3 regions of the Marinobacter sp. CP1 genome follow, and region 3 is predicted to be linked to each of the others. Evidence: predicted binding sites of a transcription regulator. Region 3 holds the regulator's gene; each other region holds the start of a gene.

Region 1 (10,931 bases), 560 kb from region 3:
TCTTCGTCCACCAGTTTGCCTTCCAGGGAGAATTTCGCCCGCCCGGTCTCATCAGCGTCAGCAAGAATGGCTGCCACGGTTTCGGGATCCAGGGTGAATTCTACAGTGACATCGCTGTTGGCTGGCTGGAGAAACTGCAACGTCATTTCCTTGAGAATCGGCGTGTACGAAGGCCCCAGATCAAATAGGGTCAGCACGCCACCGGGAATTTCGGCTACCAGGAAGTACGCGCCCGCATAAAGGCTGCCGAAGTGGTTTTTGTTGCCTTTCAAGCGGATTTTCGCTCTTACATATCCTGGCCTGACCTCCTCAACGCTGAAGTTGTTCCGTGGTGCAAAAGGAATCGACAGACCGATGATCTTGTTCACCGCTGCGTACCCGCCCGTTTTCTTCAGCCAGGCCAGAGGGCTGGCCAGTGTAGCCTTGGGGTCGGTACTGGCCACCCATTGACCGGTCGCTCCGATGAGATTATCGATAATTGCCATTGCCAAGCTCCGAAATTGATGGGGAACTGATGATTACAACGGACTTCAGTGCTCGCAAGAAGGTTTTACAATTTTTTTGGATGTTGTCTGATTTATTTTTGAGTTTCTGTTCTAAAGTGAGGATGCGTGCCTGAATCATGACTGCTTGATAGCCGGTTTTTCCAGTAGTAAGAAAGGATCTCTGATTTGGAATATTCTCTGCCCGCTTCCCTGGTCTCCCACCGGTTCCGAAAACTGGTTCTTTGCCTGATGCCATTGGCTTTCTGCCTTGCGGCAGGACCACTCTCAGCCACAACGTCATCGACCACTGCGTCGCAGGCAGCCGTGCGCGGTTACGTACTCTGGTACCGGAATTACGACAGCCCTGCCATCCGGGCCCTGGTGGAGCTTGCTCTGAAGAAGACGCCAGAGTACGGAGAATTTCAGATAATCAGAAGTGAAGAGCTGAGCCAGGGCCGCGTACTGAGGGAACTGACAGACGGCCAGTCACGATTAGTCGACATCGCCAATGTCGCTACCTCCGCAGAACGGGAGAAGTCCCTGACCGCCATACCGTTTCCGGTCGATGGCGGGTTGCTCGGTTTTCGGGTTTGCGTGGTCATGCCGGAATTCTTGCCCCGGTTTGCGGGAATCAAGACTCTGGATGACTTGAGAGACAGTCAGATTCGGATTGGCCAGGGCGCCCACTGGCCAGACACACCGGTACTTGAAGCCAACGGTATTCCGGTGGTCGCTCACTCCCGATACGAAATACTGTTCGGAATGTTGCGTAATGAACGCTTCGAGTGTTTTGCCAGGGGCGTAAGCGAAGTGCTTTACGACCTGGAATTGGAGCACGATCCTAATCTGGTAATTGAGCCTGATCTGTTGATCGCCTACCCGATGCCGTCCTATCTCTTTGTCGGTCCCGAAGACCAGGAAACCGCCCATCGGCTTCAGCTGGGAATCGAACGCGCCATCCACGATGGCAGCTTCAATGATTTCCTCAGGGACTACTACGCCCGCGCTGTGAAAGAGCTTGATCTCGACGAGCGTACGGTCATTACCCTCGAAAACCCTTACCTGAGCGAAGAATCCCGTTACGTTGGTCGCAAAACCTTCGAGAACCTGCGCCGTCGGCTAGAAGTCCTAAGCCGCTAGCGGGCGCCCTGCGCTTACACCCGGAACCTCGACACGTTCTGGTTCAGTGCGGTGCCGATGCGTTCAATCTGCCCGCTGTAAACATCGTTTTCTGTGGCCGCGGCCGCCGCTTCCTGGCCCTGATCCGCAATCCGGGTAATCGACGAGTTCAACTCCTCGGTAACCGACGTCTGTTCTTCGGATGCCGTGGCAATCTGCGACGTCATCTGGCTGATGGACGTGATTGCCTCGGCAATCCGGTTGAGGGCATCCATGGCGTCCTGCGCTTTTTCCATGCTGACATTGGATACCGCCGTTGAGGCATTCATGACATCGACCGCATCATTTGCGCCCTTCTGCAGACGCTCAATCATGTCGTTGATTTCCTCCGTGCTGGACTGGGTGCGCTGGGCAAGGTTACGTACCTCGTCTGCCACAACTGCGAAGCCCCGCCCTGCTTCACCGGCCCGAGCCGCTTCAATCGCGGCATTCAATGCCAGCAGGTTGGTTTGCTCTGCAATACCCTGAATCACTTCAAGCACCGTCGTGATGGACGTAACGTCCTTGCCAAGGGTGTGGATGACCTCTGCAGCCGCATTAATCTCCTTCGAGAGCTTCTGCACGGCGTCCCGGGAGGCAGCGACGGTCTCCAGCGAAGCCCGGCTGTCCGCATCCGCGGTGTTGGCGGCATCTGCGGTTTGCTGTGCGTTCTGGGCGATCTCGCCGGCAGCGGCCGACATCTCGTTGATCGCGGTCGCCACCATATCGATCTCGGCCTGCTGGCTCTCAACGCTTGAACGACTGGTACTGGCGGTATCTCTCAGCGAGCTGACATTATCCCCGAGTTCGGCGCTACCCTTCTGGACATCCCGAACAACCGTCTGGATATTCTCGACAAACTGGTTAAAGCTCCGGGCCAACTCACCGAATTCATCTTTTGCACTGTCGTCCAGACGCTGGGTCAGGTCAGCATCACCACTGCCAATGTCCGCCATGGCCTTGTTCAAGCGGCGAACCGGCGCCATCAGAACCTTGATGCCCAGATGCAGGATCACCAGAGAAACGATCAGGCCGATCACGGCCATGATCAATCCAGTCATTCTGGCGCTCTGGACCGGTGCGTTGATCTTGTCCGCGTTGACAAAGGTCCCCAGATACCATTGCACGCCACGCGCTTCACTGATCGGATAGAAGCTGGCCTCCCAGTTGCCGTCATCATTACTGTATTCGTGAGCGTCCCCGCCAAGATCCGGCTTGCCGCCAATGAGCTCACTGATGTTCTTGCCGACAAGGTTTTGCCGTGGGTGGAACAGTATGGTACCCCGCTCATTGATCAAAGTGGCGTAACCGGTGTCCGCAAGGGTGACTGTGCTCAGGGTTTTTGCTATCGCGCCCAGGCCGATATCAGCACCGGCCACGCCCGCGTATTCACCGCGCTTCACGGGCGCAAGTGTGGAGATGATCATGTCGTTGGTGCTGGCATCCTGATACGGCTCGGTGAACGAGGCGCTTCCAAGGCTCATGGCCTTCTTGTACCAGGGGCGCTGGCGGGGATCGTAATCCGCTGGCAGCGTGGCATTCGCCTCCGGCGATTTCATCAGCATGTAGCCGTCGGTACGCCCGACATAGACATCCCGGAACCCGCCGCCGGTGGTAATGGCCTGAAGAATAACCCGCGCCTCTTCGTCGTTCTCGGCATTTTCCAGGGCTTTGGCGGTGGCTTCAGTCATCACCAGCCTGGTATTGAGCCACTCTGCGATGCTCGACGTGCTCTGCTGCACGGTGTCGTCGATCAGCGCGTTCACATAGGTTTCTGTGGTGCTTTGTAATCGTAAATCGCCAGAGAGCGTAAAAGCCCCCATAACCAACAGCAACAGAATGCCGAAAGCAGTCAGGAGCTTTTGCCCGAATGTCAGCTGCACCGTCGAATCCTCAGCAATAAAATTGATATTCGTTAATGTGTGTTTCGGCCCATGATGCGAAGTCTTTAGCGGCTTCTGTTAAACTTTCCAATTATTGACGCAGACGCTGAGATTGTCCTCATTCCATAACGAACGGGAGCCGAACTGAATGGCCCATGAAGAACTGCACCTCAACCTCCGGAACCTGAGGCTTGATGACTACGATCAGCTTCAGAAGCTTATGGATCGGGTATACGACGACATCGGAGGCTCCTGGCCGAAGGACACCATCAAGGCATTGGTGGAGCAGTTCCCCGACGGCCAGATCTGCATTGAGGAAAGTGGGCAGCTTATTGCGGTTGCGCTGACGGTTTGCGTTAAGTACGAGCGTTTCAGCAACCCGCATACCTACGACGATCTGATCCTCCGTAACGAGAAGATCTGGCACAACGCCAATGGTGACTCCCTCTATGGGCTGGATGTCTTTATCCACCCCGACTACCGGGGCTACCGACTGGGTCGTCGACTCTACGAAGCGCGAAAAGAACTCTGCCGCTCCATGAACCTGCGTGCCATCCTGGCGGGCGGGCGCATACCGAGCTACTTCAAATACGCCGAACAGTATTCACCCGAGGAGTACATTCAACGGGTCGATCGGAAGGAAATCTACGATCCGATTCTGAGTTTCCAGCTCTCAAACGATTTCCAGGTTACGCGGTTGATGCACAAATACCTGCCCGAGGATGAGAAATCCCAGGGCTACGCCACGTTGCTGGAATGGCGGAACATTCTCTACACCCCACCTTCCCCGGTTCTGAGCGTCAAGAAAACTCAGATAAGGCTGGGCGCTGTGCAGTGGCAGATGCGTGAGTTCACCTCGGTTGAAGAGGTGCTCGAGCAGGTCGAGTACTTCGTGGATGCCTTGTCTGACTACAAAAGTGATTTCGCCATCTTCCCGGAGTTTTTCAACGCGCCGCTGATGGGACTGACCGATCAGATGGACCAGACCCGGGCCATCCGTTTCCTCGCCGGATTTACCCAGCAGTTCCGGGAAGAGATGTCTGAAATGGCGGTGAGCTACAACATCAACATTATCACCGGCTCCATGCCACTGATCGAAAACGATCGGGTGTATAACGTGTCCTATCTCTGCCACCGGGACGGGCGTGTTGATGAGCAACGCAAGATTCACATCACGCCCCACGAACGCCGCGACTGGGTTATCGAGGGCGGCAACCAGTTTGAGGTCTTCGAGACCGATGCCGGCCGTGTCGCCATCATGATCTGCTATGACATCGAATTCCCTGAACTGGGCCGTATTGCTGCCAGCCAGGAGGTTGATATCATCATGGTGCCGTTCTGGACCGACACCAAAAACGGCTACCTCAGGGTTCGTCAGTGCGCCCAGGCCCGCGCCATCGAAAACGAATGCTATGTGGTCGTCACTGGTAGCGTTGGCAACCTGCCGAAAGTCGAGAACCTGGACGTCCAGTACGCCCAGTCTGCCGTATTCTCACCTTCGGATTTTGCCTTCCCGCACGATGCAGTTATGGCGGAAACCACGCCGAATACGGAGATGATCATGTTCTCCGATATGGACCTGGAAAAGCTGAAACTGGTGCGTAACGAGGGGTCTGTCACTAACCTGAAAGATCGTCGCGTTGATATGTATGAATTGAAGACCAGGTAAACTGGCCCGATCAGCCAGGTGAAATTGTTAAATAACTGCGTTAGCGGTCGATCGTATGGCACTGATGGCGTTGCAAAACTAGAATTCAGTGTCTATTGTTTAACCAATATCCAGCCTGTCTCCCAATGAGACAGGTTGCTGTGGATACGGAAATCACCAGAGAACCCGATTCATGAACGAAGCATTGCCGGACCTTGTCGCACGATTCCGAGTCAGACAGGGCCTTTTTCGGAAGGAACTTGTCGAAGCCGCCCTTTATGAGCTGGACGGCTACGGTTGTGTTATGAAAACCGACAAAGTGTTCAACCCCGGTGATACCGTGGTGCTCGATCTCGTGATGGACATGCCGTTCGACAAGATCCGCGCAGAAGGACTCGCCGGCCTGGTGACCGAACGCAGAAAACACTGCAGCAATTTCTTCTATTCAATCGATTTTGTAGAGCTCGACTCCAACGGCAGCTCGTCGCTGGCGGAAAAGCTCCGCAGAATCCGGGAAGTGCTATCCAAGAAACAGTCGCTCAAATCACGTCGTTCCCCAGGCTCCATGTCCGGTTTCCGGCAGATGGCCTGATATTGATTTTCGTTGAAACCTGCCCGTAAGGAGACATTCCATGGCGAAGAAAGCCAAACAGAACGTTGATAAAATCGTGAAAAAGGTCAACAAGGAGTTCGAAAAGACTTCATCCCAGATCGAAGGCCTGGTGAACGATGCGCTGAAGCAGTTCGACAGCCTGCAGAACCAGGTTCAGGAGCCTGTTCGCAAGCTGCTCAAGGAAATCGACGAGCTTCGCGACCGCGAGATGAAGCGTTTCCACGAAGAGTTTGAGCGTCGCCTGGAAGAGTTCCATGAACTGCAGAGCAGCATTCTCGAGCGGCTTGGCGTGGCTTCCAAGGAAGCGGGTGAAGAGGTCAAGAAGCTCACAGATGAAGTGAGTAAAGAGGCCAGCACGGCAGCCAAGAAATCAGCGCCTAAGAAAACCGCCAAAACAGCTTCCAAAGCCAAAGGCGCGACCAGCAAGCCTGCGGCGAAAAAGCCGGCTGCGAAGAAGCCTTCAGCCAAGAAAGCACCAGCTGCCAAGGCTGCAAAGCCGGTCGACAAGAGTGACCTGACACTGGTTAAAGGTATCGGCCCGGCCACCGCGAAGAAGATGAAGGATGCTGGCATTACCTCCATCGACCAGATCGCCAATCCGTCTGCCGAAGATCAGGAAAAGCTGAAGGCCTTCTCAAACGTCAAGGGATACAGCCAATTCAGCGCTGAAGCCAAGAAAATCAGCTGATGCGAACGCCTGACCAGCCTGTTTTACGGGACATTGTCCTGATTGGCGGCGGGCACAGCCACGTCGGGGTACTCAAGCGGTTCGCGATGAACCCTGTTCCCGGCGTGCGCCTGACCCTGATCTGCCGCGACACCCACACCCCCTATTCCGGCATGCTGCCGGGCTACGTGGCAGGCCACTATAGCTACGACGATGTCCACATCGATCTGAGCCGCCTGGCGGAATACGCTGGCGCGCGCTTTTACCGGGCCGAAGCCATGGGCATCGACCGGGATCAGAAGCGGGTTATCTGCCGCGGTCGCCCGGATGTGCCCTACGACATACTGTCAATCAATATTGGCTCGTCTCCGCGGGTCAATGAAGTGGAAGGCGCTTCCGACCACGCCGTTCCGGTGAAGCCGATCACCGGCTTCAACAACCGCTGGCTTGCACTGCTTTCCCGTATCGAGAATCACGACGGGCCGCTGGCGGTTGCCGTGGTTGGCGCTGGTGCCGGTGGCGTTGAGCTGACCCTCGCCATGCAGTTTCGACTGAAGAATGAACTGAAACAGCGTGGTAAAGATCCCGGTCAGCTGCATTTCCACCTCTTCGACGCCGCCGACCAAATTCTACCGACCCACAACCCCAAGGTGCGTGAGGTTTTCCGAAAAACCTTGTCGAATCGTGGTGTGAAGGTCCATCTGGGATCGCCAGTCAGCAAGGTTCAGGAAGGGTTATTGATTACCGAATCCGGCGAAACCCTGCAAACGGACGAAGTGCTCTGGGTAACCCGGGCTGGTGGCCCGGAATGGCTCAAGGACACAGGCCTGGCGCTGGACGATGGTCTGTTCCTGAGAGTACGCGATACCCTGCAAGTGGAGAATGACGACAGCATTTTTGCTGCTGGCGATATTGCCAACGTCTTGAATCACCCCCGAGAAAAAGCGGGGGTATTTGCGGTAAGACAGGGCCCTCCCCTCGCCGACAACCTCAAGCGGCTTGCAACCGGCAAGGATCCGAAGGATTTTCATCCGCAGAAGAAGTGGTTAGCGCTAATCAGCACCGGGGACAAGTACGCTGTGGCCTCCCGGGGAGATTTGCAGTTCGACGGCGCCTGGGTCTGGCGCTGGAAAGACTGGATCGATCGCCGCTTTATGAAGAAGTTCAACGATCTGCCTCCAATGGAGGAAGAATCCAAACTGCCGGATACGGCTGCCGCACAGAATGCCGAGGAAGCCTCCCAGGCCATTTCGGCGGTTGCCATGCGTTGTGGTGGTTGTGGCGCCAAGGTGGGCAGCACCGTTCTTTCGCGTGCCCTGGGAGAGCTGAAACCCATTGAGCGGGACGATATCCTGATCGGGCTTCACGCCCCGGACGACGCCGCCGTGTTGACAGTACCGCCCGGCAAAGCCGTGGTTCACACCGTGGATTTCTTCCGTGCGTTCATTGACGACCCCTACATCTTTGGCAAGGTGGCGGCCAATCATAGCCTCGGTGACGTCTTTGCCATGGGCGCCGAAGCCCAGAGTGCCACGGCCGTTGCCACGGTGCCTTACGGTATTGAATCCAAGGTTGAGGATGTCGTCTATCAGATGATGTCTGGTGCTGTTGAAGTGCTGAACGAGGCAGGATGCGCGCTGGTTGGCGGCCACACCGGCGAGGGCAAGGAACTGGCCCTGGGCTTTGCAGTCAACGGCCTGATCGACCCGGAAGAAGTCATGAGCAAAGGTGGCCTGAAAGCGGGCGATGCCCTGATTCTCACCAAGCCCATCGGTACAGGCACCCTGTTTGCCGCTCACGCAAAGCTGGCGGCCAAAGGTCGGTGGATCGATTCCGCCCTCGCCTCCATGATCCAGTCCAATAAGGCGGCAGCAGACTGTCTCAGGAAATTTGGATCAAAAGCCTGTACCGACGTTACTGGCTTCGGCCTCCTCGGGCATCTGGTTGAAATGACCAAGCCCTCGGGTGTGGATGCCGAACTGGATCTTTCTGCCATCCCGATCCTTCCGGGCGCGGAGGAAACAGCGGCAGCAGGGATCCTTAGTTCCCTGCAACCTGCAAACATCCGCTTGCGCCGGGGTATCCGGGATCAGGAAAAATGGGTAAATCATGCCCGATATCCCCTGATTTTTGACCCTCAAACGGCGGGTGGTCTGCTGGCAAGCGTTGCGGCAGACAAAGCCGAAGAATGCGTCCGGGAGCTGAAGTCGTTGGGTTACCCGCATACCGCGATCATCGGCCGGATTACCGCCCAAGATGAATCGGGGCCCATCGAGCCTATTTCCCTGCGGGATTAACGTCCCTGTGAGCAGCGATGCATTGCAAGGCGTAGCGCCTGCTCCAGGGATGCCTGTTCTTTTTCGGGCAGGAAACGCTTGGCCAGATTACCAACCTGCGCTTTGAGGCTTTCGAGAAACGCAGGTTCGGTCTCTGCGTGTTGCAGCAATCCGGCCAGCGCCTGTTCGTCGCCAACGGGGAAATATCCGGCATAGTCACGCCCCAGCAAACCAACATTGCCCGGAATGTCGGATGCCAACACCGGCAAGCCAGCCCGGCAGGCTTCGGAGACCACGTTTGCGCCACCCTCCATTACCGAGCTGATCACCATTAACTGGCTGTTCGCCATCAACTGCCGGGTGCGGGTTTTATCCAGCTCGCCGAGCCATTGGAAGCGTGGGTTTTCAGCCATTTCCCGCTCTGCTTTGTTGTGCCATGCGTCGTTGTGGGCCTTGCCGGCGCAAAAAACCTGTACCTTCGAATCCTTCGGAAGCAATCGCGCGGCATAGGCCGCCCGCAGAGAATCCTTTTCGTCCCGAAGATGACCAATCACACAAGCGCCAAAACTCTCCTTCGTGAGATCCGCTTGCCGCGCCGGAAAGGCCTCCGGCCCCTCAGCCGATTGGTATAGCGTGACCAATTTGCTGGCAAGGCCGGCGGGTATGTCGTGCGCTACCAAGTCGTGCAGACCAATAAGCGCATCGGCCGCGCCCATGGAATACCGGGTGTCTTCCGGGTATTCGTGCTGGTGGTAATAGATATCCGTGCCGGTGAGAGCCACGATGAGCGGCTTTTCAGGCCAGATTTCGCGGAAATGCCGTATGGCATCGACACTACGCCAGGCATGCAGGGCTATAAACGCATCGCAGGGTTCCCCGTGGTATTCAGTAACCACGTCGACCGAGTGCCCGGCACTTTGCAGCAAGGTCTCCCACCGTTCCGCCGTTGCCCGGTTTCCTGCTTTCGAACCCGGCTGCGCCGGCGTGATCATTATCAGATGCATTGTCTTTGATTGAACCCAGCTTACTGAAAAATGGAGTGTTCGGCCCTGAGCCAATTAAACCCGCAAACCGTACAGCTGTTCAGAGTTAACCCAAATCAAGGTATCCTTCTGAAGCAGGAGTCGTTCGCTTCATCTCTGCACTGTAAATATCCATTCCAAAAAGGAAAAACCATGACCCACAATCTTATACGGAAATTGCTGATTATTGGTCTCTGTTCTCTTTTTTCAGCCGCCGTGACCGCGCAGACATTCATTTTTACGGCAATACCGGACGAAGATGAAACCAAGCTCGTCGAGCGTTTTCGCGGCATTGCGGACTACCTTTCCGAGGAACTGGATGCCGATGTGAAGTACATCCCCGTGAAATCCTATGCGGCTGCCGTTTCCGCCTTCCGGAATAACCAGGTGCAGCTGGCGTGGTTTGGCGGTCTGTCGGGTGTTCAGGCGAGATCACTTGTACCCGGTTCGCAGGCAATCGCACAGGGCACTGAAGACCAGGCCTTCTACGTCTATTTTATTGCTCATGAGAGCACCGGCCTGAATCGGCAGGATAGCCTGCCAGAAGACGTACGTGGTAAGACCTTTACCTTCGGATCAAAGGGCTCAACGTCGGGACGATTGATTCCGGAGTACCACATCCGCGAAACGTTTGGCGAAGCACCTGAAGATGTCTTTTCTCGGGTCGGCTACAGCGGCAACCACACTCGCACCCTCCGTCTGGTCGAGTCCGGCACCTACGAAGTGGGCGCGATGAACTTCGCGGTCTGGGAAAAAGAACTGGAAAACGGAAACATTGATACCGACGCCGTGAAGGTCATCTGGAAAACACCCGGGTTCCCGAATTACCAATGGAGCATCCGTGGCGACGTGGATGAAAACTACGGCGAAGGCTTTACCGATCGGGTTCGCGAAGCCCTGCTATCGCTTGATGATCCCGAGTTGCTTGAGAGCTTCCCGCGTTCTGATTTTATTCCAGCTTCAAACGACGATTATGAGCCGATTCGCAAAGTAGCGAAAGAAATCGGAATCATTGATTGATGGCAGGCTTTGATCTCTCAGGCCTGACGGCCTCTTTTGGGGGTGAGCGGGTAATCGGGCCTCTCGCCCTCAAGGTAAAAGAAGGAGATCAGGTTGCCCTGGTCGGTAAGAGTGGTGCAGGTAAATCCACTCTTATCCGGCTTATTCACCAGCGAGTGG
Region 2 (10,931 bases), 330 kb from region 3:
CGGCCTGCAACTGGACGACTGGGCGGGTGTGTTTGCCAACGGCAAGGGCATTGAACCGGGTGAGGGCGAACTGGATCCCTTCCACATTACCGGTCAGGCGCTGACCAAACCCGTGGTCTTCGCCGCCCAGGGCATCTGCTTCACCTGCGGCGTTGAGATGATGCTCAACACCGACGTGCGCGTCGCGGCCAAAGGCACTCGCTTTGCCCAACTGGAAGTCAAACGCGGCATCTTTGCCTGCGGTGGTGCCACCATCCGCCTCCAGCGTGAAATCGGCTGGGGCAATGCCCAGCGTTACCTTCTGACTGGCGATGAGTGGACCGCCGATCAGGCGTATCAGTGGGGGTTGATTCAGGAACTGGTGGAACCCGGCGAGCAGTTCAACGTCGCGTTGGAAATTGCCGAGAAAATTGCCAGGGCGGCGCCATTGGGTGTCCAGGGCAGTCTTAAATCCTCAAAAATTGCTGTCAGCGAAGGGCAGGAGGCTGCGAAGCAGCGTTTGTTCCCGGACCTTCAGCCGGTTATGGCCAGTGAGGATGTAAAGGAGGGAATTCAGTCATTCCTGGAACGTCGAGAGGCCGCTTTCAAAGGTAAGTAACGGCTCAACTTGGTCAGAAATCACGGGTTTTAGTGCTTATAAAGAAACCTGACTATATCGCCAGAGCTCAGGGCAGCCGACCGGGGTCTTCCTTCCGGGAGTGTGAGCAGCAAGGATGCTGCGATCAAGCCCCCATGGATGGGTTCACGGCGTCTCCCGGAAGGAAGACTCCGGTTGGCTGCATGCTCTATAACGTCAAGGCTTGGGGGCAAGACTTCAGGCGGCCTCGGAATTCCCGGGTTCGCGACGAGCCTTCGCTTCAGCCGCTACCTCCGCAGCATAATCCGAATACTTGGCCATCAGCTCCTCCTTCCGATCCGGATCCCAATTGATTTTACTCAGATCCCCCTCGTAGTGGTCAATCACCCGCTTATCCATGGTTTCATACCACCATTGCGGCAGGTAAGCCGGCAACAGCATCGACGCATAACCACCCGGCAACTGCGGCGCCTTCTCGAAATGCCTCAGGGCCTGGAAGCTGCGTTGTGGGTGGGCATGATGATCCGAATGCCGCTGCAACTGGTACAGGAACAGGTTGGTCACAATATGATTGCTGTTCCAGCTGTGCTCCGGCTGGGTACGCTCGTACTTGCCGTTCTTGTCCTTCTGACGGAGCAGGCCATAGTGCTCAATGTAATTCACACTCTCCAGCAGGCTTGCGCCATACACCGCCTGGGCCGCCAGGAATGGTACTGCCCGTGGGCCGCAAACCAAGGTTGTCGCGCCAAAGAACCCGGCGCTCATGGCCCAGCCCTGCAACAACTCATTATCCAGGCTCCAGAAGCCCTTGCCTTTGCGGGCAAGCCGCGCCTTCTCAATCCTGATGGAGGATTTGATGCCACCCAGCACCGTACGGGGAAGGAACTTCCAGAAACTCTCGCCCATGCGGCTGCTGGCCGGATCCTCCGGTGTGGCCACCCGCTTATGGTGGCCGAAGTTGTGTTCGACAACGAAGTGGGTATACCCGGTGGGCGCCAGAGCCGCCATCGCCAACAGCTTGTTCAGTCTGTTCGATTTGTGACCCAGCTCATGGGCCGTGTTGATGCCTACGCCATTGATGGCACCAACGGTAAGCGTCAGGCCGATTTTATCGTCCAGGGGCGTATCCTTGCGGCTGGCCAGCCAGGCGCCCATGAGGGTCATGGCGTACTGGGTCGGAATAAAGGCCTTCACGATCCGGTCGTAGTACTTGTCCCGTTCCAGGGTCTCCACTGCGGATTCCGGCGGGTTGCTCTGGTCCTCACCAATGGCCCTGTCCAGCGCCGGAATGATGCCGTGCACCAGAGCAGGGCCGGTCCAGGCCAGGGCTTTCAGTTTTTTGGGGGCCAGGGCGTAACCGGTCAGGGCCGCGAGCCCGATGCCCGGCAGGACAGGGCCGAGTAACCACATATAGCGTTTCGGATCCTTCCAGTTGCCAGTGGAGCCGGATTCGGCGGGGGAAACGACATTATGCGATTCCGGGTTGTCGTGGGTCTTGGCGTTCATTGTGTTCTCCCGTTCGGTGCGCGTAATGTCAATTTATGTCGGACAATCTGGCAATGCAACGACCGTCCGGCAGAGCGGGGTAGCTTGGCGCAAAATGACAAATATCATTCTTTTGGCGAAATCCCGTTTTCTGAGCCAGACTTCGGGGAAAACAAGAATTCGACGGTAGTGAAGAATCAGCTATGCCAAATTTTCCCTCCACTCCCTCCGCTACGGCTTCGTACTCAGTTCAGGGTATGCTTCAGGAGTATCTGGGCTCAGGGCAACTGACCGAGGTGGTTTACCGGGACAGCGCCGGCCAGATATGCACGGTGCACGATGTTATTCGTGAGCTTTGCAGTCGCGCAGGGCAGGATTTCCTGCTGCTCGGACGAGGCACCATGCTCCCGCTCGATCATGTCATCACCATTAATGGCCGGCTGCTGGCAGGCAGCACAGGCTAACCAAAGGGTAATCGCCGGGTAATTGCCTTTGGGCCGGGCCTCGCCGTACCCTGTTTCGCGTTGTAAATATTTATCAACAGAGGGATATGGTATGAACAAGCTCACGCTGGGTGCGCTTTTGGTGGTTCTGACACTGGGCCTTGCTGCCTGCGGTTCGGAGGACAACGAAGGCGTGGATGTCGAGCAGGCTGCGGACAACGCCGGAAACATGATGGAAGAGGCTGGCGATTCAGTCGAGGAAACCTACGAGGATGCTACTGGCCAGAACGAAAGCGTCATGGGAGAGTTACAGGAAGGAGCGGAAAACGCAGCTGAGGAGATGGGAGATGCCGCTGAGGAAGCGGGTGACAGGGTAGAGGAGGCTACTCAATAACTCTCCGATAACTCTCCGATAACTCTCTAATTTCCGCCGGCGCGCCTCTGTTTGCGCTGGCGGGTCCTGGTCATCAGCGTCCGGGGAGGAGAGTGAGTCGAATCTTTTGCGGCCAGACAACCTTAATGCCTGAGTAACACAAATGTAGGATTAACGTCATAACCAGCCCCTATCTTTTTAGCGGAGTCGATCCGGAATTCTGTTCGATGAACAGGTTGTACCGGAGTGGCAGACAACAACACCGTTGAAAGGATATGCGCTATGAATCTGGAAAGAGCGTTAATTTCCGTGGCGATCGGGCTGGCATTGTCCGCCAGTGTCGTCGCAGAGATACTACCGACCTCACAAAAGGGCAATACCTGGTTTATTAACGCCGCGGCACAGCTTCAGCAGAAGCTCTCCCTGAAGTCCTCGGATAAGGCGAAAAACGTCATTCTGTTTGTGGGCGATGGCATGGGGGTGTCCACCCTTACCGCTGCGCGCATTCTGGAAGGCCAGAGGCAGGGCAGTCCGGGCGAGGAAAATCTGCTGAGCTTTGAGAGTTTCCCCTTCACGACACTCGTGAAAACCTATAACACCGATGCCCAGGTTCCGGATTCAGCGGGCACCATGACCGCCATGATGTCTGGTTTGAAAACCGATGCGGGCGTGCTGGGCGTGGACGAGGATGTCCAGCGGGGTGATTGCAGCACGGTTGCAGGCAATGAAGTAGTAACCGCTCTGGAGCTTGCGGAAATCAAGGGTTTATCCACTGGTGTGGTCTCCACCGCACGCATTACCCACGCCACACCCGCCGCTGCCTATGCCAAATCGGCAGATCGCAACTGGGAAGACATTTCGGATATGCCTGCTGAAGCGGTTCAGGCCGGTTGCAAGGACATTGCCGATCAGCTGGTCAGTTTCGAGCAACTTCTGGAACAACGTTACGCTGGCGTGGATACCGATGGGATTGACGTGGTCATGGGCGGCGGCCGTCGCCACTTCCTGCCAAATGATGCCAGGTTCAACAGCCCGGATGCGCGATCCAGTGTCGAAGGCGACCGCACCGATGGCCGCAACCTGGTCACCGAGTGGCAGGCTCAGTATCCACAAGGCGTATACGTGTATGACAAGGCCGGTTTCGACAGCGTCAACGCCGCAACCACGTCCAGGTTGTTCGGCCTGTTCAACGAGTCGCACATGCAGTACGAGGCTGACCGTGGCAACGATGTTGCCGGTGAGCCGTCACTGAGTGAGATGACTGCCAAGGCCATCGACATTCTGGATAACGATCCGGACGGGTTTTTCCTGACCGTCGAAGCGGGCCGCGTTGACCACGCCCACCACGCCGGCAGTGCCAATGGCGCCTTAACCGATACCATTGAACTGGCCGAAGCCGTAAAAGTGGCCGCGGATCAAACCAACCCGGAGGATACCCTGATTATTGTCACCGCTGATCACAGCCATGTGTTCACGATGGCCGGTTATCCGAAGCGGGGCAACCCGATTCTGGGCAAGGTGGTTAATGTTGGCGAGACGCAGCCGGCACTGGCCGCCGATGGCATGCCCTACACCACCCTGGGGTACGCCAACGGACTCGGTTTCCGTAATCTTGGTATGGAAACGGATTCAGACGTGGCCTACAGCCAGGCACCTAACGCCGGACGTCAGAATCTTACTGGCGTGGATACCACCACCACTGGTTATCACCAGGAGGCGCTGGTTCCGCTTGGTAGCGAGACCCATTCCGGTGAGGACGTCAGTCTGCATGCAAAAGGACCGGGTGCTCATCTGGCGCAGGGAACCATCGAACAAAGCACGGTTTTTCACCTGATCGACCAGGCTCTGGGCTTAATCGAAGAATAAGGAGCAAGGCAATGAACAAATTCTTTTACAGCGCACTGACGGCTTCAATGTTTGTCCTGACCGGGTGCACGGATGACGACGATAACAGCCCCGTGCAGCCAGCCGATGAGGCTGTGACCAGCCTTTCCTCGCAACAACTGGAAACGTCGCTGACCAACCCCTGGTTCCAGCAGGGCCAACAGGATATCGAAGCGGCGAAAGCGGCCTGGGCCGAGGTTACCGGTACCGTGGCCCCTGTCACTCAATCGGGCTCCCTGCAGGCGGCCATCGCCGATGCACGGGGCAAGGCAAAGAACGTTATCCTGTTCGTGGGCGATGGCATGGGCGTTTCAACCGTCACAGCGGCGCGTATTCTGGATGGCCAGAATCAGGGCAAGCCGGGGGAAGAGCATCAACTGAGCTTCGAGCGTTTTCCGTTCGCCGGCTTGGCCAAAACTTATAACGTAGATGCGCAAGTGCCCGACTCCGCTGGCACAATGACAGCCATGGTGTCTGGTGTAAAAACCGATGTAGGCGTGCTTGGCGTGGACGAAGACGTTAGCCGGGGCGATTGTGGTTCGGCCACGGGTAACGAGCTGATGACACTGACGGAGCTGGCGGAACTTGCTGGCAAGGCCACCGGGGTGGTATCGACTGCCCGTATCACTCACGCCACGCCGGCAGCCACCTACGCCAAGTCGGCAGATCGTAACTGGGAAGACATCTCCGATATGCCTCCCGAGGCAGTTACCGACGGCTGCCAGGATATTGCCGACCAACTGGTGAACTTTGAAGCAAACCTCGAAGCACGCACCGGCGCGGATATTGACGGCCTTGATGTGGTCATGGGCGGCGGCCGTCGCCACTTCCTGCCAAATGATGCCAGGTTCAACAGCCCGGATGCGCGATCCAGTGTCGAAGGCGACCGCACCGATGGCCGCAACCTGGTCACCGAGTGGCAGGCTCAGTATCCACAAGGCGTATACGTGTATGACAATGCCGGTTTCGACAGCGTCAACGCCGCAACCACGTCCAGGTTGTTCGGCCTGTTCAACGAGTCGCACATGCAGTACGAGGCTGACCGTGGCAATGATGTTGCCGGTGAGCCGTCACTGAGTGAGATGACTGCCAAGGCCATCGACATTCTGGATAACGATCCGGACGGGTTTTTCCTGACCGTCGAAGCGGGCCGCGTTGACCACGCCCACCACGCCGGCAGTGCCAATGGCGCCTTAACCGATACCATTGAACTGGCCGAAGCCGTAAAAGTGGCCGCGGATCAAACCAACCCGGAGGATACCCTGATTATTGTCACCGCTGATCACAGCCATGTGTTCACGATGGCCGGTTATCCCAAGCGCGGCAACCCCATTCTCGGTAAGGTGGTGAGCATTGGGGCGGAGCAGCCTGAACTGGCGTCGGATGATCTGCCATACACCACCCTGGGGTATGCCAATGGCCTCGGCATGCGCGACTATGGAAGCGAGACCGATGCGGACCGTACCTATGGCGACCCCATCAACGCCGGCCGAAAGGACCTGACCAACGTTGACACCACCACGCCGGGCTTCCACCAGGAGTCATTGGTGCCACTGGGCAGCGAGACACATGCCGGTGAGGATGTGGGCATTTATGCCAGGGGGCCGGGTGCCCATCTGGTAACGGGCACCAACGAGCAGAACATGATCTATCACATAATGGATTATGCCTCGGATATCAGCGGGGCTGCCAACCTGGCTGTGCGATAAATCCCGGGATTAATAGCTAAAAACGCGCTAAACACCGCAAGCCCTGCCCACTTGGTAACAGAGTGAGTCGGGTTTGCGGTTTTTTGTTTCAGAAACCCCTTTTCCTGCCGATAAGCCAGTTACATACACTAAAGTATGAGTTATAAACTCATATCAATTTATTAGTCTCCATGATGGCCTTAAATAACAAAATATTGGTAGAAGCAACGATAAAGAAGAGGTTCCTATGGGGTTGCTGGATCGGGCTTCAATAATATTGGGGGTGGTGAGTGCTGTTGTTCTTGCGGTCATCAGTGCAGTGGTGGCGCCTTTGCTAGGCCTTGAACCGGCATCAATACTGGTTGGACTGGTGGTTGGCCTTGCAGCCGCCGCCGGCTTTCTGGTCATCCGGGTGCTGGAGCCTGCCGAACGCGGTCTCAGGGCTCTGGATAAGGGCACCCTGGCAGAAGATCATCCGCTCCGGGCCCATTGCCGGCAGCTGCTTTCCGATGCGAAAGCCGGGCGGGCTCTGGTGGAAACCCTCTCCGGAAGCGCTGACAGGAACGCTATTTCCGCCGCCCAGGTCTCCTTTGCCGCAGACCAGCTCAAGATCCGGCTGGACCGTCAGGTTGAAGAAACCGCCCAGATGGCCGATTACGCGGGCCAGATTACCGAGACCGTGCGGGAATCCTCCGAGCAGGCGACCGATGCCGCCACCATGGCTCTCCAGAATAAGCAGGTCAGTACCGAGGGGCGCGAAGCGCTGGTCTCGGCCATCGATAGTGTGCGCGCGGTACACCAGCAGTCCGGTGAGAATCTCCGGCTGATCCAGGAGCTGAACGAGAAATCCAACAAGATCCAGGGCGTGACCGCCACCATTCAGGGTATTGCCGAGCAAACCAATCTGCTTGCACTCAATGCGGCCATTGAGGCCGCCCGTGCGGGTGATCAGGGTCGCGGATTTGCCGTGGTGGCGGATGAGGTGCGTCAGCTGGCGGGCCGCACGGCCCAGGCGACCGGTGAAGTGGCGGAAACCCTCGAGGAAATACGGTCCGATACCACACTGATTGTATCCCGCATTGAAGATCTTGCCCGCAGCATTGAGGAGGGCCTGACGTCTGTGGAAAGCGTGGGTGAGCGTCTGGAACAGATCAGCGAACAATCTGATCGGGTCCAGCAGCAGGTTGCCCGGATAGCCGAAATAGATCAGAACAACGAGCAGAGTCTGGCCCAGGTGTTCTCCGCCATTGAAACGGTGCGTGACCAGATTTCCGAGAGCGATACCAGCGTTTCCTCGCTGGCGGAGCAGGCTGCTACTTTGATGGAGCTTGCGGAAAAAGCCAATGCTTCATTTGCCCTGAACAGCGAAGCCAGTTATCACCGGCCGTTCTTCGATCAGGCCAGAGCGGGCGCTGACCAGATCGGCCAGATGTTCGAGCAGGCAATCCGGGATGGCAAGCTCTCAGAAAGCGCGCTGTTCGACAAGAGCCGGACTCCCATCCCGAACACGCACCCGCCAAAGTACTCAAGCAGCTTTGACAAATTTACCGATCAATACCTGCCGACCATCCAGGAGCAGGTGAAAAACGCCCATGAGGCCATTGTCTTTGCCATAGCCGCTGCGCCTGACGGGTATGTACCGACCCACAACAGGGATTTCGCCCACGCACCGACCGGAGATCCGAAGGTGGATCTGGTCAAGAGCCGGAGCAAGCGGCTGTTCAACGACCGAACGGGCATTCGTTGTGGCACGCACACCGAGAACATGCTTTTGCAAACCTATCGCAGGGATACCGGCGAAATCATGCATGATCTCTCCGTACCTATTTATGTGAATGGCAAGCATTGGGGCGGTTTCCGCCTGGGCTACCGTCCGGACAATCACTGACCGCGGCGGGATTTTCGGCCACGGGGGCTGTGGTAGACTCCGATTAATAGATCAATAGGAGACTTGTCTTGGCTGAACCGGAGTTTATTCCTGCCGACACGGACCCCGCCTCCCGCCGAAGTGATCCGGCGCGTAACCTGGCGGTGGTGGTCTACATCCTTCAGGCGCTGTCGTTTTTCGTAGGAGGCATTACCGGTCTGGTGGGCGTGATCATCAATTACGTCAAACTGGACGACGTCCGTAATACCTGGGTGGAGCGGCACTTCCGCTGGCAGATTCGCACCTTCTGGATCGGCCTGCTCTGGACCGTGATTGGCATAGTGACCACGCCGATCATCATCGGATGGTTTATTCTCCTTGGTATTTCTATCTGGATCATCTACCGGATCGTGAAAGGGGCTCTGGCCCTGAATGACGGCAAGGCGCCCTCCTGAACGGGCGACCGTTATCAGTCTTCGGTCACTTCCTTCAGCCCCATGGCACTGAACATCCCAGCCAGCCCCATCAGGCCCAGAACGATGATGACCGCCACTTCTGAGATCATTGACACGAGGGCGGTGAGGCCGCCGGTAACAAGCAGCAGAACACCGATGACCGTGTTGCTCACCGCCGTGTAATCGGTACGCTTGTTGCCCCCTGCCATGTCCACCAGATAGGTTTTACGCCCCAGCCTGACGCCCGCATGGGCAATGCTCAGTACGAAAAACGCAATCGGGTAAAACCAGACGCTGCCGATTTCCGTCCCGATAAACAGCGCGGTGAAGCCGACGATCAGGCACACACCGCTGGCCATTGCCGCCCCACGGATCATGACTCTCCGACTGGAGGTGTCTGCAGCCCAGCCCCAGAAGCTGGCACTGAGCGAGCTGGCGAGGCTGCTGGCCAGCAGGAAAACGCCCAACATCCAGCCAATGTCGGATTCTTTCTGTGCCAGTACGACCAAATAGGGTGAAGCCAGTGCCGAGCTGAGCAGCAGGGCCCGGGTAATCACGAAGTTCCGGAACGGAACGTCATCCCGGAGCAGGGACAGGCTTCGAAATGCCTCGTTGATGGCATTTCCGCCGCCACCGGTTTCACCGTCGTATTCTTCCACTCCGGCAAACAGCAGGCCGGCGATCACCCAGAGTGCCGCGGCCAGAAGTAATAATACGGTGTAAAAGGCGAGGGTGGGGTCGCCGCGTTCCCAGAACAGCAGCGCGGTCAACACAACGGTGGCGGTGCCGCCAATGGTGGAGGCGAGCCCGCCGAGCCTTCCCCGGCGGGTTTTCGGGATGCATTTGCCCTGTACATCTTTCATGGATACGGAGCAGAATCCACGGGCGAGGGAAAATACAATGAGGGCTGCAATGATCCCGGAACCTGCGGCATACCCCTCGAAAAACCAGATGCTGGCCGCCATGGCCACAACACTGGCGGCCTGTCCGAAGCTTCCAAGAGTCCAGAACCACTTGCGAACAGGTTTGCGGCGGACCCAGGCCGCAATGACCATCTGTGGGACGAGGGAACCGGATTCCCGGATCGGCACCAGCCAGGCCACCAGCGCGGGTGCACCAATGGCGCTCATCAACCAGGCCAATACGGTTTTGGGACTGATCAGCAGGTCGCCCAGTTTGGTCAGGACGTTGCTGGCAAGAATCAGAAAGAAATTGCGCGGCACTTCGCGACAGGCGTCATCGGAGATGTCGGTACAGACCCGTGCATCCTCTTCGTTGGCAATCAGGCCATAAAGTTGTTCGATGGTGTCCTTTCCGCTCTCAGGCAAACCGCTATCCTCCGGAAAATGTGTCGAAAGGATACCAGTGTGGCGCGGTATCCTTAAGTCCGGATTACGGCAACTGCGAGCGATCAGACCAGATGGTGGTCCCAGTGAACGGATAGATCTGCGAGTTCTCTGGCGGGTTTGCCGGCGCCGAGCCGGATAAGTTTTCCCCGTCCGGAGGAAACAAGAAAATCCCCTCCGGCAAGGGTCTGGATGCCCGCGCAATCGGCGATGTGTGCGCGGCTGACCAGCTCACCGGTCTTGCCCCGAAAGATAATGGCCGTTCCACCAATCGGCGAAGCCGCAGCCACGAGGTCGTTTTCCGGATGCGCAACCACGCTGGAGATGTAGTTGGCCAACGCTGTCCGGGTATCCTCATCGAACCGGTATTCCCGCAAAGTTCCCTCTTCAAGACGTGCCAACAAAGGCGGCGTTTCGTAGAGTGGGCCCTGGTGCTGATAGGCCACATACACGCGGCCATCGCCGCTGACGCTGACATGGCGGGCGCTTTGCTGGTGGTGGGGCGGCCTGAAACGGCCAACGATTTTGCCGGAGTGACGATTCATAAGTACCAGGGCTGGATCCATGGTGTCCAGATTCAGTTTCATGCGGTCGTAATCCGGGTGAGTGAGGATGCCTCCGAGACCGATCACCAGGGTTTCGCCGTCGGGGTGCAAGGTCAGCTCATGGGGGCCGATTCCCGCCAGATCAAAGGTTTTTGTCCGCCGATAACCCTTTTCGGCATCGTAGACTGCGATGATCCCCGCGCCCTGATCGTACCGGCTGGCGGTGACGTAGAGGCGTCGGCCATCGGTCGAGAACACACCGTGGCCA
Region 3 (10,931 bases):
ACTTCCTGTGCCAGCTCCCGGAAATTCTTGGTGCTGATATCCGCACGGCGCATGATGCCGAGCTTGTGGCGGATCAGAGGGTGTTTTACCTCGTGGATTGGCATGGGGTCACCTGTGTGTCTGGTTGGAATTTTGGCGTCGCGATCAAATGGCGCAAGGATACCGCATCTGGCAAGGCGAGTCAGGCCGCAAATGGCTGCTTAACGGAAATCCCCTAAGGGGTGGTACGGATCTTGCGATAACCCTTCCAAACGACGCTCCGGTGTCAGATTTTCGACCTTCAAAACGCCTGCAGGCACGGCCAATCGGAGAAGTATCCGGCATGGACAGAGCTTTAGTCCTCAATAACGTCAAAACCCTGACGCGGGGCAACCTGGGCATACCCATCATGCTGATGGGCTTGCTGGGCATGATGATTCTGCCCATGCCGGCGTTCCTCCTGGACGTGTTCTTTACTTTCAACATCACCCTGTCCATTGTCATTCTGCTGGTGTGTGTCTACGCCCTGCGGCCGATGGAGTTTGCGTCCTTCCCGACAGTCCTGCTGGTAGCCACACTTTTGCGTCTCGCCCTGAACGTGGCGTCCACCCGGATTGTTCTGCTGAACGGCCACGAAGGCGGCGATGCCGCCGGTAAAGTGATCGAATCCTTCGGCGCCGTTCTGATCGGCGGCAATTACGCCGTGGGTCTGGTGGTGTTTGCGATCCTGATGATCATCAACTTCCTGGTCGTGACCAAGGGTGCCGGCCGGGTCTCCGAGGTGAGCGCCCGTTTCACGCTGGATGCCATGCCAGGCAAGCAGATGGCGATTGATGCGGACCTGAACGCCGGCCTGATCAATCAGGATGAGGCCAAGCATCGACGTGCCGAAATCGCCCAGGAAGCGGATTTCTACGGCTCCATGGACGGTGCGTCCAAGTTTGTGAAGGGCGACGCCATTGCCGGCCTGCTGATTCTTGCGATCAACATCATTGGCGGTATTGCCATTGGTATGCTGCAGCACGGCCTGGATTTCGGGCTGGCCATGGAGCGATATGCGCTGCTGACCATTGGCGACGGCCTGGTGGCACAGATTCCCTCGCTGCTGCTGTCCACGTCTGCTGCAATCATGGTAACGCGGGTTACCTCCAGCCAGGACATGGGCGGCCAGATCCTCCAGCAAATGTTCAGTGCGCCCAAGGCGCTGTCCATTGCCGCCGCTATCCTGATCATTCTCGGTCTGATTCCCGGAATGCCCCACGTGGCCTTCCTGGGTCTGGGTGCACTGGCCGCCGGCGCTGCCTGGTATATCTGGAAGCACCAGAGACAGACCGTCGAAGAAGATGGCGCATTCCCGGCTAGGGGCGCGGGCGGGGCGGCTCCACGGCCGGCGGGTCGTGATCTGCCTCCAGGCGGTGATGCTGGCGGCGATCAGGGGCGTCAACTACCGGCCCCCGGAGAGACCAAGGAGCTGGGTTGGGACGATGTGTCCACTGTCGATATTGTCGGTCTGGAAGTGGGTTACCGGTTGATCCCGCTGGTGGACAAGTCACAGGGTGGCCAGTTGCTCAGTCGTATCAAGGGCGTTCGTAAAAAGCTGTCCCAGGATCTCGGCTTCCTGATGCCCTCGGTCCACATTCGAGACAACCTCGATCTGATGCCCAATGTCTACCGCATCACCCTGATGGGCGTGACCATTGCCGAAGCGGAAATCCATCCGGACCGCGAACTGGCCATCGACCCCGGTCAGGTATTCGGAAAGATAGAAGGCATTGAAGGCAAGGATCCGGCGTTCGGTCTGGACGCCAGCTGGATTGAGCCAGACAAGAAAGACCAGGCCCAGACGCTCGGCTATACCGTGGTCGATGCCAGTACGGTGGTCGCGACCCACCTTAACCAGGTACTGCAGAAACACGCCCACGAGCTGCTGGGCCATGAGGAAGTCCAGAAATGGCTGGATCAGCTTGAAAAGATTTCTCCGAAGCTGGCCGAGGAACTGGTACCCACCACCGTATCCATCAGTCTGCTGCTGAAAGTGCTGCAGAACCTCCTGAAGGAAGAAGTGCCGATCCGAGACATGCGGTCCATTGCCGAGGCCATCGTGAACGTGCATCCGAAGAGTCAGGATCCGAAGCTGTTGACCACCGTTGCGCGGCAGTCCCTGCGCCGGATGATTGTCCAGAGTATCTGCGGCAACGAATCGGAGATACCGGTGATCACCCTGGATCCGGATCTGGAACAGTTATTGCTGAAGTCTGTTCAACAGAGTCAACAATCCGGCGGACAGGAAGATATTGGCCTGGTCCTGGAGCCGAATATGGTTGAAAAACTCCAGCGCTCGCTTCAGGAGAGCGTCCAGCGTCAGGAGATGCTCGGCAAGCCAGCCATTCTGCTGGTGTCCGGGCCCCTGAGGCCGGTGCTGGCGAAGTTCGCCAGCTACGGGGTAGAGCGGCTCCATGTGCTCTCGTACCAGGAAATTCCGGATAACAAACAGATTACGATCGTGGCGTCCGTTGGCCAGTAACGGCGCGGATGACAGAGCGGACAGCGCCGGCACGGCGTTGCCGGTGGAGGAAGAGGCATCATGAAAGTAAAACGGTTTTTTGCTCAGACCATGGCCGAGGCGCTCAAGCAGGTCAGTGAACAGATGGGGCCGGACGCCGTGATCCTTTCCAATCGTCGGGTCGACGGCGGTGTCGAAATTGTGACGGCGCTGGACTATGACGAGAATATGGCGCGCCAGCGACTGGGCAACCAGGCAGAAGAAGCCACCAACGGGTCCCGCTTGGCCGAGATGCAGGCCGACCAGCACAGGCGTCTTGAGGACGAGCTGAGCCGGTCCCGGGACCGCATCCGTGAAGTACGGGAAAAGCGGGCATCGCAGGGCGCGAGCTACGCCGGTTCGTTCGCTGCCATTCAGGAAGAGGTGAGCGGTGGTTTTGGTGATATTGAACCTCTGCCACAGGCGCCGAGGGAAGCCTATTCCGATGAGCTGGCGCAGATGCGGGCCGAGATCAGCTCGCTCAAAGACATGATGCAGGGCCATCGGCCGCAACAGGAGCCGGAGGTTTCTGCGACCACCGCCGTGCAGCAGAGGCTTGCCGAGCGCTTGCAGGAGTTCGGCCTCGGCAGTGATCTGGCGGGGTCAATTTCCCGTCGTCACAAGGCGGGGCGCCTGGAAGACGGTTGGAAGCAGTCCCTGAAAATGCTGTGTACCGGGGTTCGGACCTCCCGAATGGAGTGGCTGGATGAGGGCGGCGCCTATGCGTTGGTGGGTCCGACAGGGTCCGGGAAAACCACCACCATCGGAAAACTCGCCGCTCGTTACGTGCTCAAGCATGGCTCCGATTCCGTGGCCCTGGTTACCACGGATCGCTATCGGGTGGCGGCGCACGAGCAGTTATTCGTGTTCGGTCGGATCCTGAATGTGCCGGTTCGGGTCGTGGATGAAAGTCACAGTCTGGACGATATTCTGGACGAACTGTCAGACCGTCATCTGGTGCTGATTGATACCGCCGGACTGACCAGTGCGGACAAAGGCTACCAGGAACAGCTGGCCGAACTGGCTCGCAGCCATCACAATATCAAAACCCATCTGGTGGTCTCGGCAACCAGTCAGCCTCGCATCATGAAATCCGTGTGGCATTGCTATAAGATGGCAAATCTTGCGGGCTGTGTGATGACCAAAATCGACGAGGCCCTGACGCTGGGCGAGTCTCTCGGGTTTGTGATGGAAACCGGTCTGCCGGTAGCCTATTACACAGACGGCCAGAAGATTCCTGAAGACCTGCACCACGCAGAAGCCGTTCCGCTGGTGCGGTTGGCCGTGGATCGGCTGAAAACACTCCAGCAACAGCAAGCGGTCGCAGAGGGCCTGAAAGAGCACGCCTGAGACCGGACAGATTGACAGCAGGCGTCGGAGACAAAGCCGGCGAAACGTGGCGAGAGACCAAAAACAGTATGAGCAGAGCACATCCGGTACAGGTGATTGCAGTTTCCGGCGGAAAGGGTGGTGTCGGCAAGAGTAACGTGTCGGTGAACCTCGGAATCGCCCTGGCGCAGAAAGGCCGGAGAGTGGTGCTGCTCGACGCCGATCTGGGGCTCGCCAATATCGACGTCTTGCTGGGCATCACTGCCAATCGCAACCTCCAGGATGTTCTGGCGGGCGACTGTGATCTGAAGGACGTTCTGGTGAATGGTCCCGGTGGCATCAAGATTGTCCCCGCCTCTTCCGGTACCCAACGAATGACCCAGCTCAGCCCCATGGAACATGCCGGGCTGATTAATGCGTTCAGCGAACTGGGTGATCAGATCGATGTCCTGATCGTTGATACCGCCGCCGGTATTTCCGAGTCAGTGGTCAGTTTTCTGAGAGCGTCGCAGGAGCTGCTGCTGGTTGTCTGCGACGAGCCGACCTCGATCACCGATGCCTATGCCCTGATCAAGCTGATGAACCGTGATTATGGAACCAACCGCTTCCGTATTCTTGCCAATCAGGTCCGGAATGAGCAGGAAGGCCGGCATCTGTTTGAAAAACTGACCCGGGTCACCGAGCGCTTCCTCGATGTGGCACTACAATACGTAGGAATAGTCCCCTACGATGAGGCCGTGAAGAAAGCGGTTCAGCGGCAGCGTGCGGTGCTGGACGCCTATCCCAGGGCGAAAGCTTCACTGGCCATCAAGGCGCTGGCGGACAAGGTAGATAGCTGGCCGTTGCCGTCCTCTCCCCGCGGGCATCTGGAATTTTTTGTGGAGCGGCTCGTCGAAGTCTGAATCGGATCCAGTCAAACAAAAAACCGGATACATGACATTGGCGAAAAACCTCGGAATCTATAACCAGTCAAGTGCGCAGAAGCCGGCTCAGCTCATTGAGCAGCACGCGCCGCTGGTCAAGAAAATTGCCCTTCACCTGATGGCTCGCCTGCCGGCGTCCGTCCAGCTTGAAGACCTGATGCAGGCCGGCATGATTGGTCTGCTCGAGGCCGCCCAGCGTTACAGCTCCACCAAAGGTGCTACCTTCGAGACTTACGCCGGTATCCGTATTCGCGGCGCCATGGTGGACGAAATCCGCAAGGGTGACTGGGTGCCACGTTCTGTTCATCGCAACGCCCGTCGCATTTCCCAGGCCATCAAAGCCGTTGAAGATCGACTTGGCCGCGAAGCCCACGATCAGGAAGTGGCCGAAGAGCTGGGCATGGGGCTGCCCGAATACCACTCCTACCTTTCCGATTCCAACAGCGGTCGACTTTTTAGCCTCGACGAGCTCAATGAATCCGGAGAGCTGCCGATAGAACAGACAGAGACGCAGGATAATCCCCTTGAGGGTTTGTCCTCCGATGCCTTCCGGCGGAGCCTCGCTGAGGCGATTGAAGACCTGCCGGAGCGGGAAAAGCTGGTGTTGAGCCTTTACTACCAGGAAGAACTGAACCTCAAGGAGATTGGCGCGGTGCTCGGCGTCAGTGAGAGCAGGGTAAGCCAGATTCACAGCCAGGCAGCCCTGCGCCTTCGGGGGCGGCTCTCGGATTGGCGTCAGGAATCGGACAACTGACCGCGTTCAGTCTGTGTCGCCAACGAGGTGGTCTGTAGTTTTTGGTAACCGATGCTTTACAACCGAAGCAAAGGTCCGACAATAAGCGGTTAAAACAGCGGCCTGCTAGACTTTGAACGCAAAGGTCAAACGAATTCCGGGTGTTACTAACTGGAGGTCCCATTGGACAAAAACATGAAAATCCTCATTGTGGACGACTTCTCCACAATGCGACGGATCATCAAGAACCTGCTGCGTGATCTTGGCTTCACCAACACCGATGAAGCTGACGACGGCAACACGGCACTGCCAATGCTCAAAAGCGGCAAATACGATTTTCTGGTGACCGACTGGAACATGCCTGGCATGTCAGGCTTCGACCTGCTCAAGGCCGTTCGGGCGGACGAGAATCTGAAAACCCTGCCGGTATTGATGGTAACTGCTGAGGCCAAGCGCGACCAGATCGTTGCCGCTGCCCAGGCAGGCGTAAACGGGTATGTGGTCAAGCCGTTCACCGCTGCCGTGCTCAAGGAAAAGATTGAGAAAATCTTTGAAAGAATCCAGTAACCAGAGGTCGGATGGCTCTCATGAGCGATAGCAAAAAGAACCATCGGGGCCTTGAACCGGAGGTGACGGAAAAGCTCCAGCGGCAGGCAGCGGAACTGGCCGAGAGTGTTGATGCGGGTGATTATGCCAAAGCCATGACCCTGATCAATGAACTCAGCGAGGTCAGGGATCAGAGTCTGTACCGTGAGGTAGGGCGGCTGACGCGGAGCCTGCACGAAGCAATCCGGAACTTCCAGATTGATCCCCGTAACGCCGAGCAGCAGGAAGCACTGTCAAAGATGACTGATGCCTCTGATCGTCTCGAATACGTTGTGCAGATGACCGGTGAAGCAGCCAACCGGACCATGGACCTGGTTGAGGAAACCATGCCGGTGGCCAATGCCCTCAGAGACGAGGCCGCCGCGTTGCGTGATGAGTGGCAGCGCCTGCGTCGCCGGGAAATGCAGCCGGCTGAGTTTCGCGAGCTGTACGGCCGGATTGATCGTTTTTTTGTCAGCATGGCAACCGATGCCGACACCATGTACAGCAACCTGTCGGAAATCCTGCTGGCTCAGGACTATCAGGATCTGACAGGTCAGGTCATCCAGAAGGTCACCGCCCTGGTGAAAGAGGTTGAGGAGCAGATGCTCAGCCTGGTGGTGATGGCCAGTCATGTGGACCAGCTCACGGGCACGGTGCACCAGATTGAAGAAAAAGAAGAGTCTGCAGAGAAGGGCGTCGGGCCCCAGATCAAGGCCGATGAGCGTGAAGATGTAGTTTCGGGGCAGGACGACGTAGACGACCTGTTGTCCAGTCTCGGTTTCTGAATAATGAGGGTAACGCATGGCGTTTGATGCTGATGAAGAGATTTTGCAGGACTTCCTGGTAGAAGCCGGCGAGATCCTCGAAAAGCTGTCAGAGCAGTTGGTAGATCTTGAGCGACATCCTGACGACAGTGATCTGCTCAACGCCATCTTCCGTGGTTTCCATACCGTGAAAGGCGGAGCCGGCTTCCTTCAGCTTGAAGCGCTGGTGAACTGCTGCCATTCCGCGGAAAACGTTTTCGACATCTTGCGTAATCACAAGCGCAAGGTGGATTCCGAACTGATGGACGTGGTTCTAGAAGCACTCGACTACGTCAATGCCATGTTTGAGCAGGTCCGCAATCATGAGGAGCTGACGCCGGCTCCGGACGAACTGATTGCCCGTCTGGATGCCCTGGCCCAGCCTGAAGGCGAGGGGGCACCGCCCGCTGCCGCTCAACCTGAGCAGGAAGAGAGCGAACCGGCAGAAGACGGTGGCGACATCACCGACGACGAGTTCGAACAGCTTCTGGACGCACTGCAGGACGAGAAATCAGCGGAGGTTTCCTCGGCTTCGAGCGCCGGATCGGCCGGCGGTGACCAGGAAAGTTCTGGAGACGACGAAATAACCGACGACGAATTCGAAGCGCTACTGGACCAACTGCACGGAAAAGGTCAGTTTGCCGGTGCGCCAGCTGGCGAGGAAGAGGCTTCTGGTAAAGAAGAAAAGCCGGCTGCCAAGGCCGGATCTGCTGGCGGCGATGACCTGATCACCGACGACGAATTCGAGAAACTGCTGGACGATCTTCACGGCAAGGGCGGAAGCCCGACCGCGGGCGGAGAGCCTTCAGCCTCGAAAGAGCCTGCAGCTCCAAAACAGCCCTCAGCGCCGAAACAGCCTGCATCTTCAAAAGAACCAGCTTCAGCGAAAGCAAACGCGTCAAAACCCGAAAAGTCGAAGCCGGCCGAGAAGCCGGAGGCCAAAGGCGCTGCCGCACCGGCGATGCCTGCTCGCGAGAATGCCCCGGCCGCGGAAACGACGGTTCGTGTCGACACCAAGCGGCTCGATGACATCATGAATATGGTGGGTGAGCTGGTGCTGGTGCGTAACCGCTTGCAGCGTCTGGGTGCTGAAAGTGAAGACGAACACATGCACAAGGCGGTATCCAACCTGGATGTGGTTACGACTGATCTCCAGTCCGCCGTCATGCAGACCCGCATGCAGCCGATCAAAAAGGTGTTCGGCAGGTTCCCCCGCGTTGTGCGCGATCTCGCCAGAAACCTCAAGAAAGAGGTGAACCTGGTGATGCATGGCGAGGAAACCGATCTCGACAAGAACCTGGTTGAAGCGCTGTCTGATCCGCTGGTTCACCTGGTGCGGAATTCGGTGGACCACGGGATCGAGGCTCCGGAAGTCCGCGAGAAGGCCGGGAAGCCACGCCAGGGCACGGTTACCCTCTCTGCCGAGCAGGAGGGAGACCATATTCTGCTGTTTATCGAGGATGACGGCGCGGGCATGGATCCGGAAGTCCTGCGCCGCAAAGCAGTCGAAAAGGGTATCTACGACCAGGACGCCGCGGACCGGCTGACCAATTCGGAGTGTTACAACCTTATTTTTGCCGCCGGATTCTCCACCAAGGAGCAGATTTCGGATGTGTCCGGACGTGGCGTCGGCATGGATGTGGTGAAAACCAAGATTGGCCAGCTCAATGGCCAGTTGAGCATCGAATCCGAGCTGGGCAAGGGCTCTCGCATTGTCATCAAGGTTCCGCTGACGCTCGCCATCATGCCCACCCTGATGATCATGCTGGGCGATCAATCCTTTGCGTTGCCGCTGGTCAACGTGGTCGAGATTTTCCATCTGGACCTGACCAAGACCAACATCGTCGATGGGCGCGAGTGCATTGTGGTTCGGGATAAAGTCTTCCCGCTATTCCATATCAAGCGCTGGCTGGTTCGTGGCGGTGCTGGCCAGGAGGTGCCCGATAACGCCCATGTTGTCATTGTGGCCATGGGTCCAAGCAGGTCGGGTTCGTGGTCGACCAGCTGGTTGGTCAGGAAGAAGTGGTTATCAAGCCCCTTGGGCGAGCGCTCCAGGGTACGCCAGGCATGGCCGGTGCCACTATTACCGGCGATGGCCGGATTGCACTCATTATTGATGTGCCAAGCCTGTTGCAACATTACGGTTGAGCCGGGCCTTCCGGCGCTTTTTGCCAGAGAAGGCCGAAGAACGATGGATTGGGTAGGAGAAGTGGATGACAGTTTCTGTCCTGGTCGTTGACGATTCAGGGTTTTTTCGCAAGCGGCTGACGGAAATCCTGACCAGCTCCGGCCAGATCAAAGTGGTAGGTGCTGCGACCAATGGTCGGGAAGGCGTTGAGCTGGCCGAGAAACTGCGTCCCGACGTGATTACCATGGATTATGAGATGCCCGTGATGGATGGCATCTCTGCCGTGCGCGAAATCATGCGCAAACATCCGATACCGGTGCTCATGTTCTCATCGCTCACCTATGAGGGCGCCCGGGTCACACTGGATGCGCTCGAGGCCGGCGCCGTTGATTTTCTGCCCAAGAATTTCGAAGAAATTGCCCGGGACAACAGTCAGCTTCAGAAAATCTTGATTGAGCGGATTCTGGATGTAGCCCGCAGTCGTCCCGGCAACCGTTCTCCTGCGCCTTCCCGCGCGGAACCTTCAGCTCCGGCCTCCCGGGCGCCGGAGCCTGCAGGGCGCCCGCGTCCGGAACCAGCACCGCGTCAGCGTCCTGACACCCGGGCTCCGGCAGCGTCGGCAGGTTCTCCGGGCGAAACCGAGGCCCCCAGGCGCCATGGCCGCCGTGGGCCGGCCAAGCATTACGCCGTTGTTGGCATTGGTACTTCAACCGGCGGCCCGGTTGCCCTGTAGCGGGTACTGACGGTGTTGCCCGCGACCTTCCCGGCACCGATTGTTCTGGTGCAGCATATGCCGGCGAGTTTTACGCCTGCCTTCGCCGAACGCCTTAACAAGCTCTGCCGGATTGAAGTCCGGCAGGCTGAGGATGGTGAAGTGTTGCGGCCCGGCCTGGCTTTGCTGGCGCCCGGCGGCAAACAGATGATGGTCGAGAATCGGGGCGGACAGCCCAGGATCCGTATTCTGCCCGGAGACGAGCGGCTCAATTACAAACCCTGCGTGGACGTTACCTTCGGTTCTCTTGCCCGCAGCTTTCCGGGCAAGACGCTGGGCGTCATTCTTACCGGGATGGGCTCGGACGGCAAAGAAGGCTGTCGGATGATGAAGCAGAGCGGTTCCGATATATGGTCCCAGGATGAAAAATCGTCTGTGATCTACGGCATGCCGATGGCCGTCGCCAAGGCAGGGCTGACGGATGATGTATTGTCCCTGGACGAGATCGGGCCACGCCTCGCGGAAGGTGTGTGCTGATGGATATCCTGAGCCTGCTCGGGGTCATACTGGCCTTTGCCGCAATTCTTGGCGGTAACCTGCTGGAAGGCGGAGCGGTTGGCTCACTGTTTAATGGGCCGGCGGCCATCATCGTCATCGGTGGCACTCTGGCCGCGACTATCCTGCAGACCTCGTGGCCCATGCTGAAGCGGGCTTTCACTCAGGTGCGCTGGGTCTTTTTCCCGCCGTTTATCAACCTTGAAGACGGTATCGGAAAAGTCATTGACTGGAGTGTAAAAGCCCGCAAGCAGGGCTTGCTGGGTCTTGAAGGGCTTGCCGAGCGCGAGCCGGAGCCCTTTGCCCGCAAGGGGTTGCAGTTGCTGGTGGACGGTGCCGAAACCGAGACCATCAGGGGCATCATGGAAGTTGATCTGGAATCCCGTGAGCAGAGGGATCTGGAGTCGGCCAAGGTGTTCGAGGCCATGGGTGGTTATTCGCCAACCATCGGCATTATCGGGGCTGTCATGGGCCTGATCCAGGTGATGACCAACCTTGAGGATCCCCAATCCCTGGGTAGCGGGATCGCAACCGCCTTTGTAGCCACCATCTACGGTGTGGCGCTGGCCAACCTCCTGTTCTTCCCGGTCGCCAACAAGATGCGCGGTATCGTGCGGGAGCGCACCCGCTATGAGGACA

What was found. The regulator FliA, encoded in region 3, starts transcription of late flagellar genes. The targets are predictions, from matches to a motif close to CTAAAGTTTNNNNNNNNNNNGCCGNTAA.
Positions count from the first base shown of each region.
Region 1: a site for FliA is predicted at 3,568-3,595, ahead of ACP86_RS20985 (methyl-accepting chemotaxis protein). Genes of this name have one in related genera too.
Region 2: a site for FliA is predicted at 6,558-6,585, ahead of ACP86_RS03180 (methyl-accepting chemotaxis protein). Genes of this name have one in related genera too.

Region 1 covers NZ_CP011929.1:4,564,334-4,575,264, forward strand. Annotated here, with positions in the region: gene ACP86_RS20975 (YiiD C-terminal domain-containing protein) at 1-485, opposite strand, end outside; gene ACP86_RS22920 (hypothetical protein) at 469-741, opposite strand; gene ACP86_RS20980 (hypothetical protein) at 672-1,625, shown strand; gene ACP86_RS20985 (methyl-accepting chemotaxis protein) at 1,640-3,526, opposite strand; gene ACP86_RS20990 (carbon-nitrogen hydrolase family protein) at 3,675-5,195, shown strand; gene ACP86_RS20995 (hypothetical protein) at 5,368-5,766, shown strand; gene ACP86_RS21000 (helix-hairpin-helix domain-containing protein) at 5,807-6,475, shown strand; gene selD (selenide, water dikinase SelD) at 6,475-8,751, shown strand; gene senB (selenoneine biosynthesis selenosugar synthase SenB) at 8,748-9,734, opposite strand; gene ACP86_RS21015 (putative selenate ABC transporter substrate-binding protein) at 9,765-10,772, shown strand; gene ACP86_RS21020 (ATP-binding cassette domain-containing protein) at 10,772-10,931, shown strand, end outside.
Region 2 covers NZ_CP011929.1:684,895-695,825, reverse strand. Annotated here, with positions in the region: gene ACP86_RS03210 (crotonase/enoyl-CoA hydratase family protein) at 1-598, shown strand, start outside; gene ACP86_RS03205 (alkane 1-monooxygenase) at 815-2,083, opposite strand; gene ACP86_RS03200 (hypothetical protein) at 2,266-2,526, shown strand; gene ACP86_RS03195 (hypothetical protein) at 2,618-2,899, shown strand; gene ACP86_RS03190 (alkaline phosphatase) at 3,161-4,744, shown strand; gene ACP86_RS03185 (alkaline phosphatase) at 4,756-6,471, shown strand; gene ACP86_RS03180 (methyl-accepting chemotaxis protein) at 6,698-8,338, shown strand; gene ACP86_RS03175 (DUF4870 family protein) at 8,407-8,772, shown strand; gene ACP86_RS03170 (MFS transporter) at 8,787-10,100, opposite strand; gene ACP86_RS03165 (DUF1513 domain-containing protein) at 10,184-10,931, opposite strand, start outside.
Region 3 covers NZ_CP011929.1:351,068-361,998, reverse strand. Annotated here, with positions in the region: gene upp (uracil phosphoribosyltransferase) at 1-104, opposite strand, end outside; gene flhA (flagellar biosynthesis protein FlhA) at 323-2,503, shown strand; gene flhF (flagellar biosynthesis protein FlhF) at 2,564-3,871, shown strand; gene ACP86_RS01655 (MinD/ParA family protein) at 3,940-4,752, shown strand; gene ACP86_RS01650 (RNA polymerase sigma factor FliA) at 4,784-5,527, shown strand; gene cheY (chemotaxis response regulator CheY) at 5,690-6,073, shown strand; gene ACP86_RS01640 (protein phosphatase CheZ) at 6,094-6,879, shown strand; partial or broken gene ACP86_RS01635 (chemotaxis protein CheW) at 6,896-9,045, shown strand; partial or broken gene cheB (chemotaxis-specific protein-glutamate methyltransferase CheB) at 9,111-10,274, shown strand; gene ACP86_RS01625 (flagellar motor protein) at 10,274-10,931, shown strand, end outside.